3 regions of the Micromonospora musae genome follow, and region 1 is predicted to be linked to each of the others. Evidence: riboswitches for the same ligand, from Rfam matches in the RefSeq annotation. Region 1 holds a riboswitch; each other region holds the start of a gene.
The links. Region 1 has a riboswitch for S-adenosylmethionine ahead of D7147_RS07400 (ABC transporter substrate-binding protein). Riboswitches for the same ligand answer to the same signal wherever they lie in the genome.
Positions count from the first base shown of each region.

Region 2: another riboswitch for S-adenosylmethionine. It lies ahead of D7147_RS21180 (aminotransferase class V-fold PLP-dependent enzyme); the one in region 1 lies ahead of D7147_RS07400 (ABC transporter substrate-binding protein).
Region 3: another riboswitch for S-adenosylmethionine. It lies ahead of thrC (threonine synthase); the one in region 1 lies ahead of D7147_RS07400 (ABC transporter substrate-binding protein).

Region 1 is NZ_RAZS01000002.1:725,369-728,635, reverse strand. It holds gene D7147_RS07410 (amylo-alpha-1,6-glucosidase) at 1-918, shown strand, start outside; gene D7147_RS07405 (nuclear transport factor 2 family protein) at 949-1,362, opposite strand; SAM riboswitch class IV at 1,629-1,740, shown strand; gene D7147_RS07400 (ABC transporter substrate-binding protein) at 2,018-2,887, shown strand; gene D7147_RS07395 (amino acid ABC transporter permease) at 2,932-3,267, shown strand, end outside.
Region 2 is NZ_RAZS01000007.1:258,344-261,610, reverse strand. It holds gene D7147_RS21185 (PrsW family intramembrane metalloprotease) at 1-1,280, opposite strand, end outside; SAM riboswitch class IV at 1,346-1,467, shown strand; gene D7147_RS21180 (aminotransferase class V-fold PLP-dependent enzyme) at 1,513-2,778, shown strand; gene D7147_RS21175 (FUSC family protein) at 2,868-3,267, opposite strand, start outside.
Region 3 is NZ_RAZS01000007.1:237,277-240,543, forward strand. It holds gene D7147_RS21085 (alpha/beta fold hydrolase) at 1-83, shown strand, start outside; gene D7147_RS21090 (ABC transporter permease) at 83-946, shown strand; gene D7147_RS21095 (DUF4232 domain-containing protein) at 953-1,633, opposite strand; SAM riboswitch class I at 1,806-1,940, shown strand; gene thrC (threonine synthase) at 1,952-3,238, shown strand.

The DNA of each region.
Region 1 (3,267 bases):
CTGCGCTGGATCGACGAGTTCGGGGACCTGCACGGTCACGGCTACGTCGGCTACGCGACCCGGTCCCGGGAGGGGCTGGGCAACCAGTGCTGGCGGGACTCGCCCGACGGGGTGCAGTTCGCCGACGGGACCATTCCGGTACTGCCGATCGCCACCTGCGAGACGCAGGGCTACACGTACGACGCGAAGATCCGCATGGCGGAGCTCGCCGACGGGCCGATCCGGGACCCGGCCTCGGCGCAGCGGCTGCGCGCCGAGGCGGCGGCGCTGCAGGAGCGGTTCGACCGCGACTTCTGGGTGCCGGAGCGCGGCGGCTACTACGCGGTCGGCCTGGACGGCGACGGCCGCCAGATCGACTCGATGACGTCGAACATGGGCCATCTGCTCTGGAGCGGCATCGTGCCACCGGAGCGGGCGCGGCTGGTGGCCGCCCAGCTGATGTCCGACGAGATGTTCTCCGGCTGGGGCGTACGCACGCTCTCCACCGCGGAGAGCGGCTACAACCCCATCGGCTACCACGTCGGCACCGTCTGGCCGCACGACAACTCGATCATCGCGGCCGGGCTCGCCCGCTACGGCCAGCACGAGGCGGCGCAGCGCATCGTCGAGGCCATGATGGAGGCGTCCGCCTACTCCGAGCACCGGTTGCCCGAGGCGTTCTCCGGCTACGACCGCAGGTTCGGGCGGCGGCCGGTCCCCTACCCCACGGCGTGCAACCCGCAGGCCTGGGCCAGCGGAGCCCCGCTGCTCTTCCTGCGTACGCTGCTCGGGCTGGAGGCGGTCGACGGCCGGCTGGTCCTGGCGCCGCACCTCCCGGAGTCGTTCGGCCCGATCCGCCTGCTCGGCGTTCCGGCGTTCGGCCGCCGCTGGGACCTGCACGCCGAGGGCTCCCACGGCGAGGTACGCCCCGCCGAATGACCGGGCGGCCGCTCCCGTCGGCCCGGTACGTCACCCGGCCGGCTGGACCCCCCGCCACAGCTCGTTGAAGGCGGTGCTGTCGAAGAAGGCGGTCCCGTCGACCACCTTGCCGTCGCGGAAGGTCAGGAACCACGCGACCGTGTCGGAGTAGGCGTCCCCGGCTACCGTGACACCGGCGCCGTCCCAGATCACCACCACCGTGTCGGCGTCCTCGTAAATCGCCCGCACGGTCACCGGACGGAACGGGCTGTCGGCGCCGAACCGGGCGTCGAAGGGCCGCAACGCCTGCTCGACGAACTCCTCCGCGGACCGGTAGACGCGGGAGGCCGCCGAGTTGCCGGTGATCTCCCAGCGCATCTCCGGGGCGAAGAGGTAGGTGATGCCGGCGGAGCCGGCGGACCAGTCCGCGAAGGCCCGGGAGACGATGTCCCGGTTCGCTGCCATGACGTCACCACCCCTCCACGGGCCCGACCACCGGCGGCCCGCGACCGCGCCGCGGCGTCGGGCTCCCCGCCACCTTATCGAGCCGACCGCCGCGAATCCGAGCATTCCCGGCGCCTCCCGCCGCCGTCGGGCCTTGCCGCTCCGATCGATCCGGATCGGCGTGCCGACCCCGAGGCGGGCACGGAGCCCCCGGCGATCACCGCGTGCGTGAGAGTCGTCATAACGGCTGGACGACTGTCCGTACCGGGCTGTTAACCTCTTGCGCAGGTCATGAGTGCCAGCGTCAAGCCCCGGCTTGCTGGCCGGCAACCCTCCTCCGCGGTGGGGTGCCCCGGGTGAGGACCGGGCACCGGAGTCGATCCGGTGCAAGCGTGGCCTGGTTCCCAGGTCAGCAACGACCTAGGAGAGCCAATGTCGTTCCCGCACCCCATCTCGGTCGGTCTCCCCGCGTCCGTTCGGCGGCCCCGGCCGCCGGCGCTGACCCGACGCCGGCACGTCGACATGATGTGGGTGTGCAGCGCCGGCTGTCCCGCCGGCGCGCGGCGCTGACCGCGACCTCTCCCGCCAGTCCGAACTTCCCACCGGTGTGCCCGTCCGGCGCACCGTCGGCGGCGCACGTCCGTGCCCCGCCGCTTACCGACACCCGGAGACACCTGTGCGATTCCTTCCTTCCCTGACCCGGTTGGTCGCCGTCGGCGCGGTCGCGATCCTCGGCGCCGCCACCCTCACCGCCTGCGGCGACGACTCCTCCGCCGGCGCGGAGAACCCGTACGACCTGCTCCAGCCGGGGGTGCTGCGCGCCGGCACGCTCAGCGACGCCCCGCCGAACGTGTACCTGAAGGACGGCAAGTTCACCGGCTTCGACAACGACCTGCTCAGCGCGGTCGCCGCGAAGATCGGCCTGAAGGTGGAGTTCGTGGGCACCGACTTCTCCGCGCTGCTCGCCCAGGTCAACAACCACAAGTTCGACGTGGGCAGCTCCTCGATCACCATCACCGAGGCCCGCAAGAAGACTGTGGACTTCGGCAACGGGTACGACTTCGGCTACTTCGGACTCGACGTCCCCGCCGGCTCGTCGATCAAGAGCTTCGACGAGCTGACCGGGAAGCGGGTCGTCGTCGTGCAGGGCACCGTCCAGGACGACTACGCCAGCGGCAAGGGGCTCGACCCGGTGCGGGTGCCGGACTACAACGGCGCGATCAACCAGCTCAAGGCCGGCACCGCGGACGCCTGGATCGCCCCGGCCGAGATCGGCGAGACCTCGGCCGCGGAGAGCGGCGGGAAGATCACCGTGGCCGCGAAGCTGCTCAGCCCCGCACCGACAGCGTACGCGGTGGCGAAGGGGAACGACGCCCTGCGCAAGGCGCTCGACAAGGGCCTCGACGAGGTGATCGCCGACGGCACGTGGAGCCGGCTGCAGGCCCAGTACTACCCGGGCCGGCCGATCCCCGCGGACTTCAAGCCGGGCAGCGGCACCGTGGCGGTCCCGGCCGCGCCGACCGCGTCCGCGTCGGCCACGTCCTGACGGTACGACGAGACGAGCGAGCGGAACGGTAGGAGAGGCGAGACATGGATCCGTTGCGCACCCTGTGGGAGACGTTCTTCGACTGGGAGTCGATGCGCGAGGCTCTGCCCGAGATGCTCACCGTCGGGCTGCCCAACACGCTGATCCTCGCGGTCTCCGCCGCTCTGCTCGGCTCGGTGCTGGGCATGCTGCTGGCGATCGCCGGCATCTCCCGCACCCGGTGGCTGCGCTGGCCGGCGCGGGTCTACACCGACGTGTTCCGGGGGCTGCCGGCCGCCGCGACCATCCTGCTGATCGGCGTCGGCCTGGCGCCGCTCGGTATGCAGGTGTGGGGCCCGAACCCGTACCCGCTGGGCATTCTGGCGCTCTCCCTGATCGCC
Region 2 (3,267 bases), on a different contig from region 1:
AGGTGGTAGCGGTCGCCGTCCCACACCCCGGCGGGCGCCTGCGGGTCCCGACCGACGAAGAACGAGCGGTACGCGGTGATCGCCTCCAGCAGCTCCCGCTCCTCCCGGGCGGTCCGCTCCTGATCCGCCGCCTTCCGGTCCAGACCGCGTAGCGAGCCGTCGCGCAGCAGGGCCAGCCGGGTGGCGGCGAACTGGTAGCCGCGCATCGCCCGCACCCCGGCGTCGCCGGCCACCCGACGGGCCCAGGCGCGGGCCGCGTGCCGACGACCGAGGCTGCTCAGCGCCGCCACCTCGGGCGGGCTCAGCCAACCCGCCCGGACGTAGTCCGGCAGCCTGCGCTCGGTGAGCCGCCCCTCCCAGGCGCGCAGCCAGACGGCCAGCCCGACCATGCCGAAGAAGATCGGCACCATCAGGCCGATGAAGCCGTACAGCATGATCAGCGGTTGGCCGGCGGCCTGGCTGAGCGTCGGCAGCAGGTTCCACGTGCCGTGCAGCATCATGGCCAGCAGCAGACCCGCGACGGGCGCCAGTACCCGGACCCGACGGTCGGCCGTCCGGGCGGCGATGCCCAGCCCGACCCCGGTCATCGAGGTGAAGAGCGGATGGGCGAACCCGAAGAGCAGGATCCGGACGATGAAGATGGCGATGACCTGCTGCGCCCCGGTCGCCGGCCCGAACCGCTCCGCGCCGCTGGCGAAGCCGTAGCCGCCCAGGTAGAGGATGTTCTCCACCATGGCGAAGCCGACCGCGGAGAGCCCGCAGTAGACCAGCCCGTCGGTGATGCCGGACCACTCCCGTCGCCGGAACACCAGCAGCAGGATCGGCCCGAGCGCCTTGGTCAGCTCCTCGACGAACGGGGCGACCAGCACACCGGTGAGGGCGGCCGGCAGGTGCGCGTCGGCGATCCGGCCGGCCGCGAAGTCGTTGACGGTCAGCGAGGCGGCCGTGGCGACGAAGGCGCCCCAGGCGAAGCAGAAGACGAGGTACTTCAGCGGCTCCGGCTCGTACCGGTCGAGCCAGAGGAAACAGCCGACCAGCACGGGCACCGGCAGGACGGCGGTCGCCGCGCCGATCAGCAGCGCCTGCACGCCGATGTTCTCGCCGATGGTGTAGACCATGAAGACCGCGCACGCCGCGATGAGCAGCACCAGCCCCGCGAGCACCAGCAGCCGCCGCCAACCCAGCCGACGCAGCGGCATCCGGGGCGCGGCACCCGGGGCGGACGGGGCGGACGGCGCGGTCGGCGACGGCGGTACGCCGCCGGGCGGGGTGTCGGCCATGCGGTCAGCCTAGCCACCACCGGCCGGGTGGTCCTGGCGCATCGGCAGCCGCTATGCTGCCCGCAGGTCACGAGCGCCAGCGTCAAGCCCCGGCTTGCTGGCCGGCAACCCTCGTCGAGTTCGCGGTGGGGTGCCCCGGGTGATGACCGGGCCCGGCCCCGATCCGCGTGCCGGGCAAGCGCGGACCCCGTCCCGACGTAGCCCCGGGGTCCCTGGCCCGGGAGGTTCCCCCGTGTCCGTCGCCCTCGTGTCCCCGAACGCCACCGTGCCCGCCGTCCCGGCCGAGGCGGAGCCGCTCGACGTGCTCGGTGTACCGGGTGAGATCAACCTCGACTACGCGGCCACCGCGCCGTGCGCGCGGGCCGCGGCCGACGCGGTGGCCGAGCTGCTTCCCTGGTACGCGAGCGTGCACCGCGGCGCCGGGGCGCTCTCCCGCCGCTGCACGCTCGCCTACGAGCGGGCCCGGCAGACGGTGGGTGACTTCTTCGGCGCCCGGGCCGACGACCACGTGATCTTCACCCGTAACACCACGGACGCGCTGAACCTGCTGGCCCGGGCATTGCCCGCCGGCACCACGGTGGTCACCTTCGCCGGCGAGCACCACGCGAACCTGCTGCCCTGGCCGCGCGGCTCGGTCCGGTTGCCGGTGCCCGCCGACTCCGGCGAGGCGGTACGCGCGCTGGACGCGGCGCTCGCCGAGCTGCGTCGGGCAGCGCAGCCGGGGCTGCCGGTGCTGGCGGCCTTCACCGGGGCGAGCAACGTGACCGGCGAACGGTGGCCGGTGGCCGAGCTGGCCCGGGTGGCCCGGCGGCACGGTGCCCGGATCGCCGTGGACGCAGCGCAGCTCGCCCCGCACGTGCCGGTGGACCTGCTGGCGCTGGACGTGGACTACCTCGCCGTCTCCGGCCACAAGCTCTACGCCCCGTTCGGGGCCGGGGCGTTGATCGGCCGGTCCGACTGGCTCGACGCGGCGCAGCCGTACCTGGCCGGCGGCGGTGCCACCGCCCGGGTCGGGGCTGGCACGCACGAGGTCACCTGGGCGGTCGGCCCGGCCCGGCACGAGGGGGGTACCCCGAACCTGCTGGGCGCGGTGGCGCTGGCCGCCGTCTGCGACGCCCTCAGCGACGCGGACCGTGCGGCGCTGCACGAGCGGGAGCAGCGGCTGCTCGCCCGCCTCCGCGAGGGCATCGCGGCCCTGCCGCACGTGGTGGAGCTGCGCACCTTCGAGCCGGACGCACCGCGGGTCGGCATCGTCTCCTTCGCGGTCGCGGGGTGGGACTCCAGCGAGGTCGCCGCCGAGCTGGCCCGCAAGCACTCCATCGGGGTGCGCGACGGGTTGTTCTGCGCCCACCCGCTCGCCCAGCGGCTGCTCACCGAGGCGGCCACCCGCTCCGGACGGCGGGACCTGCCGCCGACGGCGCTGCGGGCCAGCATCGGGCTGGGCAGCACCGAACAGCACGTCGACCGGCTGATCGCGGCCCTCGCCACGTTCGCCTGAGCCCCCGGCGGCGAGGCACCGGCCGAAGCCCCCGGAGCACGCCGCACCGGGCCGGTCGCGGCGCGCCGACGGGCGGCGCGGTGGGACGGTCAGCCGACGGGCGGCGCGGTGGGCGGTTTCGGCCGCCCACCGTCCGGTTCGGGGCTGCCGCCCCGGGGCGTGTCCAGATCGCCGAAGGAGCTCCGGATCAGCCGGTTCGCCTCCTCCTGATCGATCCCGGAGGCCACCAGCAGGTCGCTCGCCGCCGTGCGGACCTGCGCCACGACGACGCTGCCGGAGAAGCCGACCCCGTCCTCGTACGCCCGGCCGGCCTCGCTGACCGCGCGCAGCGACCGCTCCCGGGCCTGCTCCGGCTCGTCGCCCACGGCGAACTCGTGTCTGAGCAGGCGCACCGACTCGGCGAGATGGTTGATCGCGTCCGGCATCGGCTCGGGGATCGGCTCCTCGTCCTCGATCAGGGTGACCGACCGGCGGATGAGCGTGCCGCTG
Region 3 (3,267 bases), on a different contig from region 1:
ACCGGGTGGTGCCGCGGCGCCGCCTGGAGGATGCGTTCCTCGCCCTGGTGGGCGAGACCTCTCGGGGAAGCGGGGACCGGTGATGGGGACGTCCACGGTGGGTACGGCCGCCGGCTATCGGCCGTCCGCGACGCTGCCGTTCCTGGCGGAGTTCCGGCGGCAGGCGTCCCGTCGGCGTACGCAGCTGGCGCTCGGGTTCATGGTGTTGCTGCCACTGATCATCTTGATCGCGTTCCAGTTCGACTCCGGCGACGACGACAACGGCGGCGGCGAGTTCGGCAGCCTGATCTCGTTCGCCACGTCGGGCGGGCTGAACTTCACGCTCTTCAGCATCTTCGTCTCGGCGTCGTTCCTGCTGGTCGTGGTGGTGGCGCTCTTCTTCGGCGACACGGTGGCCAGCGAGGCGAGCTGGGGCAGCCTGCGGTACCTGCTCGCCGCTCCGGTGCCCCGAGCCCGGCTGCTCACGGTGAAGCTGCTGGTCGCGGCCGCCTACTCGGGGCTGGCGCTGCTGCTGCTCGCCGGCACGGCCCTGGCCGCCGGCACCCTCCGCTACGGCTGGTCGCCGCTGCGCAGCACCGTCGCCGCGGAGCTGCCGCCGGGGGAGGGGCTGCTCCGGCTGCTGGCGGTGCTCGGCTACCTGGCGGTCGTACTGCTGGTGGTGGCGGGTCTGGCCTTCCTGCTCTCGGTGAGCACGGACGCCGCGCTCGGCGCGGTCGGCGGTGCGGTGCTGCTCTGGATCCTCTCCAGCATCCTGGACCAGATCACCGCGCTCGGCGTGCTGCGCGACTTCCTGCCGACCCACTTCAGCACCGCGTGGCTCGGGCTGCTGTCGACTCCGGTGCAGACCGACGACGTGGTACGCGGCACGATCTCCTCGATCAGCTACGCGACGCTCTTCTGGGCGCTGGCGTACTGGCGCTTCACCCGCAAGGACGTCACCTCCTAGCGGCCCTCACACCCGGGGGTCGAGGGTGGTCGCCCCCGAGGGCGCCCCGCTGGGCTGCGGCGGTGCCGGTGGCGGCGCCGGAGTGGTCGGCTCCGCCGGTTTCCAGGCGCTCACCCCGAGCCGCCCGGTGTTGCCCAGGTCGATCGGGCCGTCCAGCTCGACGGCCTGCCGGGCGCGGCCGGCGCTCGAAGCGACCTCCAGAGCTTCGCCGCTGGTGGCGACCACGGTCGAGTCGGTGACCAGGTTGCGCCAGAGCACCGCGGCGCCGGCCCGCTCGCCGGGTCGCAGGGTGAGCGGTCGGGGCGGGGCGTCGAAGCCCGAGGTGATGCCCTTCGCCCCCTCGATCACCTGGACTGGGATCGGCGTGCCGTCGGCGTCGAGCAGCCGCAGCGACGGGTAGCCGTTCAGCGCGTAGTCCGCCGTGCCGCAGTTGGTCAGCTCCAGGCCGAGCGCCCGCAGCCCCATGGCCGCGTTGGTCCCGAGGGCCCGGATCCGGACCCCCGACACCGGGCAGACGTTCGCCGGATCGTCGCTGGGTGCGGTGGGGCCTGCTCCGGGCCTCCCGCCCGGCCGGGGTCCGTCCCCGCCCGCGTCCGCGTGCTCATCGGTGCAGGCGCCGAGCAGCAGCAGGCCGGCGATCGGCAGACCGGTGAGCAGCAGCCGACCACGGCTGGGACGAGGAGTCACCGCCGCATCCTCGCACCGCCGCGGACCCGGCCGCACCCCTGGGTTCAGCGGGGCCGACGGGAGGAGACCCGGCCGGCCAGGGACCCGCTGCGGCGCAGCGCTCCGCTCACACCGTGGGAGCCCCGCTGAAATCGACCCCGCCGGGCGCTTAGACTCGGCGGCACAACTGAACACCTCATCCAGAGGGGCTTAGGGATACGGCCCGATGACGCCCCGGCAACCACCCCACGCGCTCACCGTCGAGCGCCGGCGGGGCAGGTGCCAATTCCGTCCCCGCCGCACGGTGCGATGCGGGGGAAGATGAGAGGACTTCTCGACATGACGTCGACGATCGCCCCGTCCGGCATCGACACCACCGCCAGCCCCGCCCGCGCCCTCGTCTGCCGCGCCTGTCAGGCCCGCTACCCGCTCGCCGCGCAGCACGCCTGCTACGAGTGTTTCGGCCCGCTGGAGGTCGAGTACGACGCGGCCGCGCTGGCCACCGTGACCCGGGAGCAGATCGAGGCCGGCCCCCGCAACCTCTGGCGGTACGCGGCCCTGCTCCCCGCCGGTCAGGACCCGGCGACCCGGGTCTCCCTCGATCCCGGCCTCACCCCGCTGGTCGCCGCCCCGCACCTCGCCGCGGAGCTGGGCATCACCGCCCCGCTCTGGGTCAAGGACGACAGCGCCAACCCGACCCACTCGTTCAAGGACCGGGTCGTCTCGGTGGCGCTCTCCGCCGCCCGGGCGCTCGGCTTCACCCGGTTCGCCTGCGCGTCAACGGGCAACCTCGCGAACTCGGTCGCCGCCCACGCGGCCCGGGCGGGCGCGCCGTCGGTGGTCTTCATCCCGAGCGACCTGGAGCAGGGCAAGGTCGTCACCACCGCCGTCTACGGAGGCGAGCTCGTCGCCGTCGACGGCTCGTACGACGACGTGAACCGGCTCTGCGGCGAGCTGGTGGAGACCGACGAGTTCGAGGACACGGCGTTCGTCAACGTGAACGTCCGGCCGTACTACGCCGAGGGTTCCAAGACGCTCGGCTACGAGGTGGCGGAGCAGCTCGGCTGGCGGATCCCCGCTCAGGTGGTGATCCCGATGGCCTCCGGAGAGCTGCTCACGAAGATCGACAAGGCGTTCACCGAGCTGATCGAGATCGGACTGGTCGAGGCGCCGGCCGGCGGCTGGAAGGTCTTCGGCGCGCAGTCGGCCGGCTGCAACCCGATCGCCACCGCCCTGCACGACGGCCGGGACGAGATCGTCCCGGTGAAGCCGACCGGCATCGCCAAGTCGCTGAACATCGGCGACCCGGCGGCCGGCCTCTACGCCCTGGAAGCGGTGCGGCGTACCGGCGGCTGGATGGAGTACGCCGACGACGACGAGATCCGCGCCGCGATCCGCCTGCTGGCCCGGACCACCGGCGTCTTCGCCGAGACCGCAGGCGGCGTCACCGTGGCGGTGCTGCGCAAGCTCGTCGAGTCCGGCAAGCTCGACCCGTCCGCCGAGACGGTCGTCTTCAACACCGGCGAGGGGTTGAAGACGATCGACGCGGTCGCCGGGCAGGTCGGCCCCACCCACCGCATCCGCCCCTCGCTGCGCGCCGCCCGGGACGCCGGCCTCCTCGGCTGACCCGCCCCGGTCCCTCCCCGCCTGCCGGG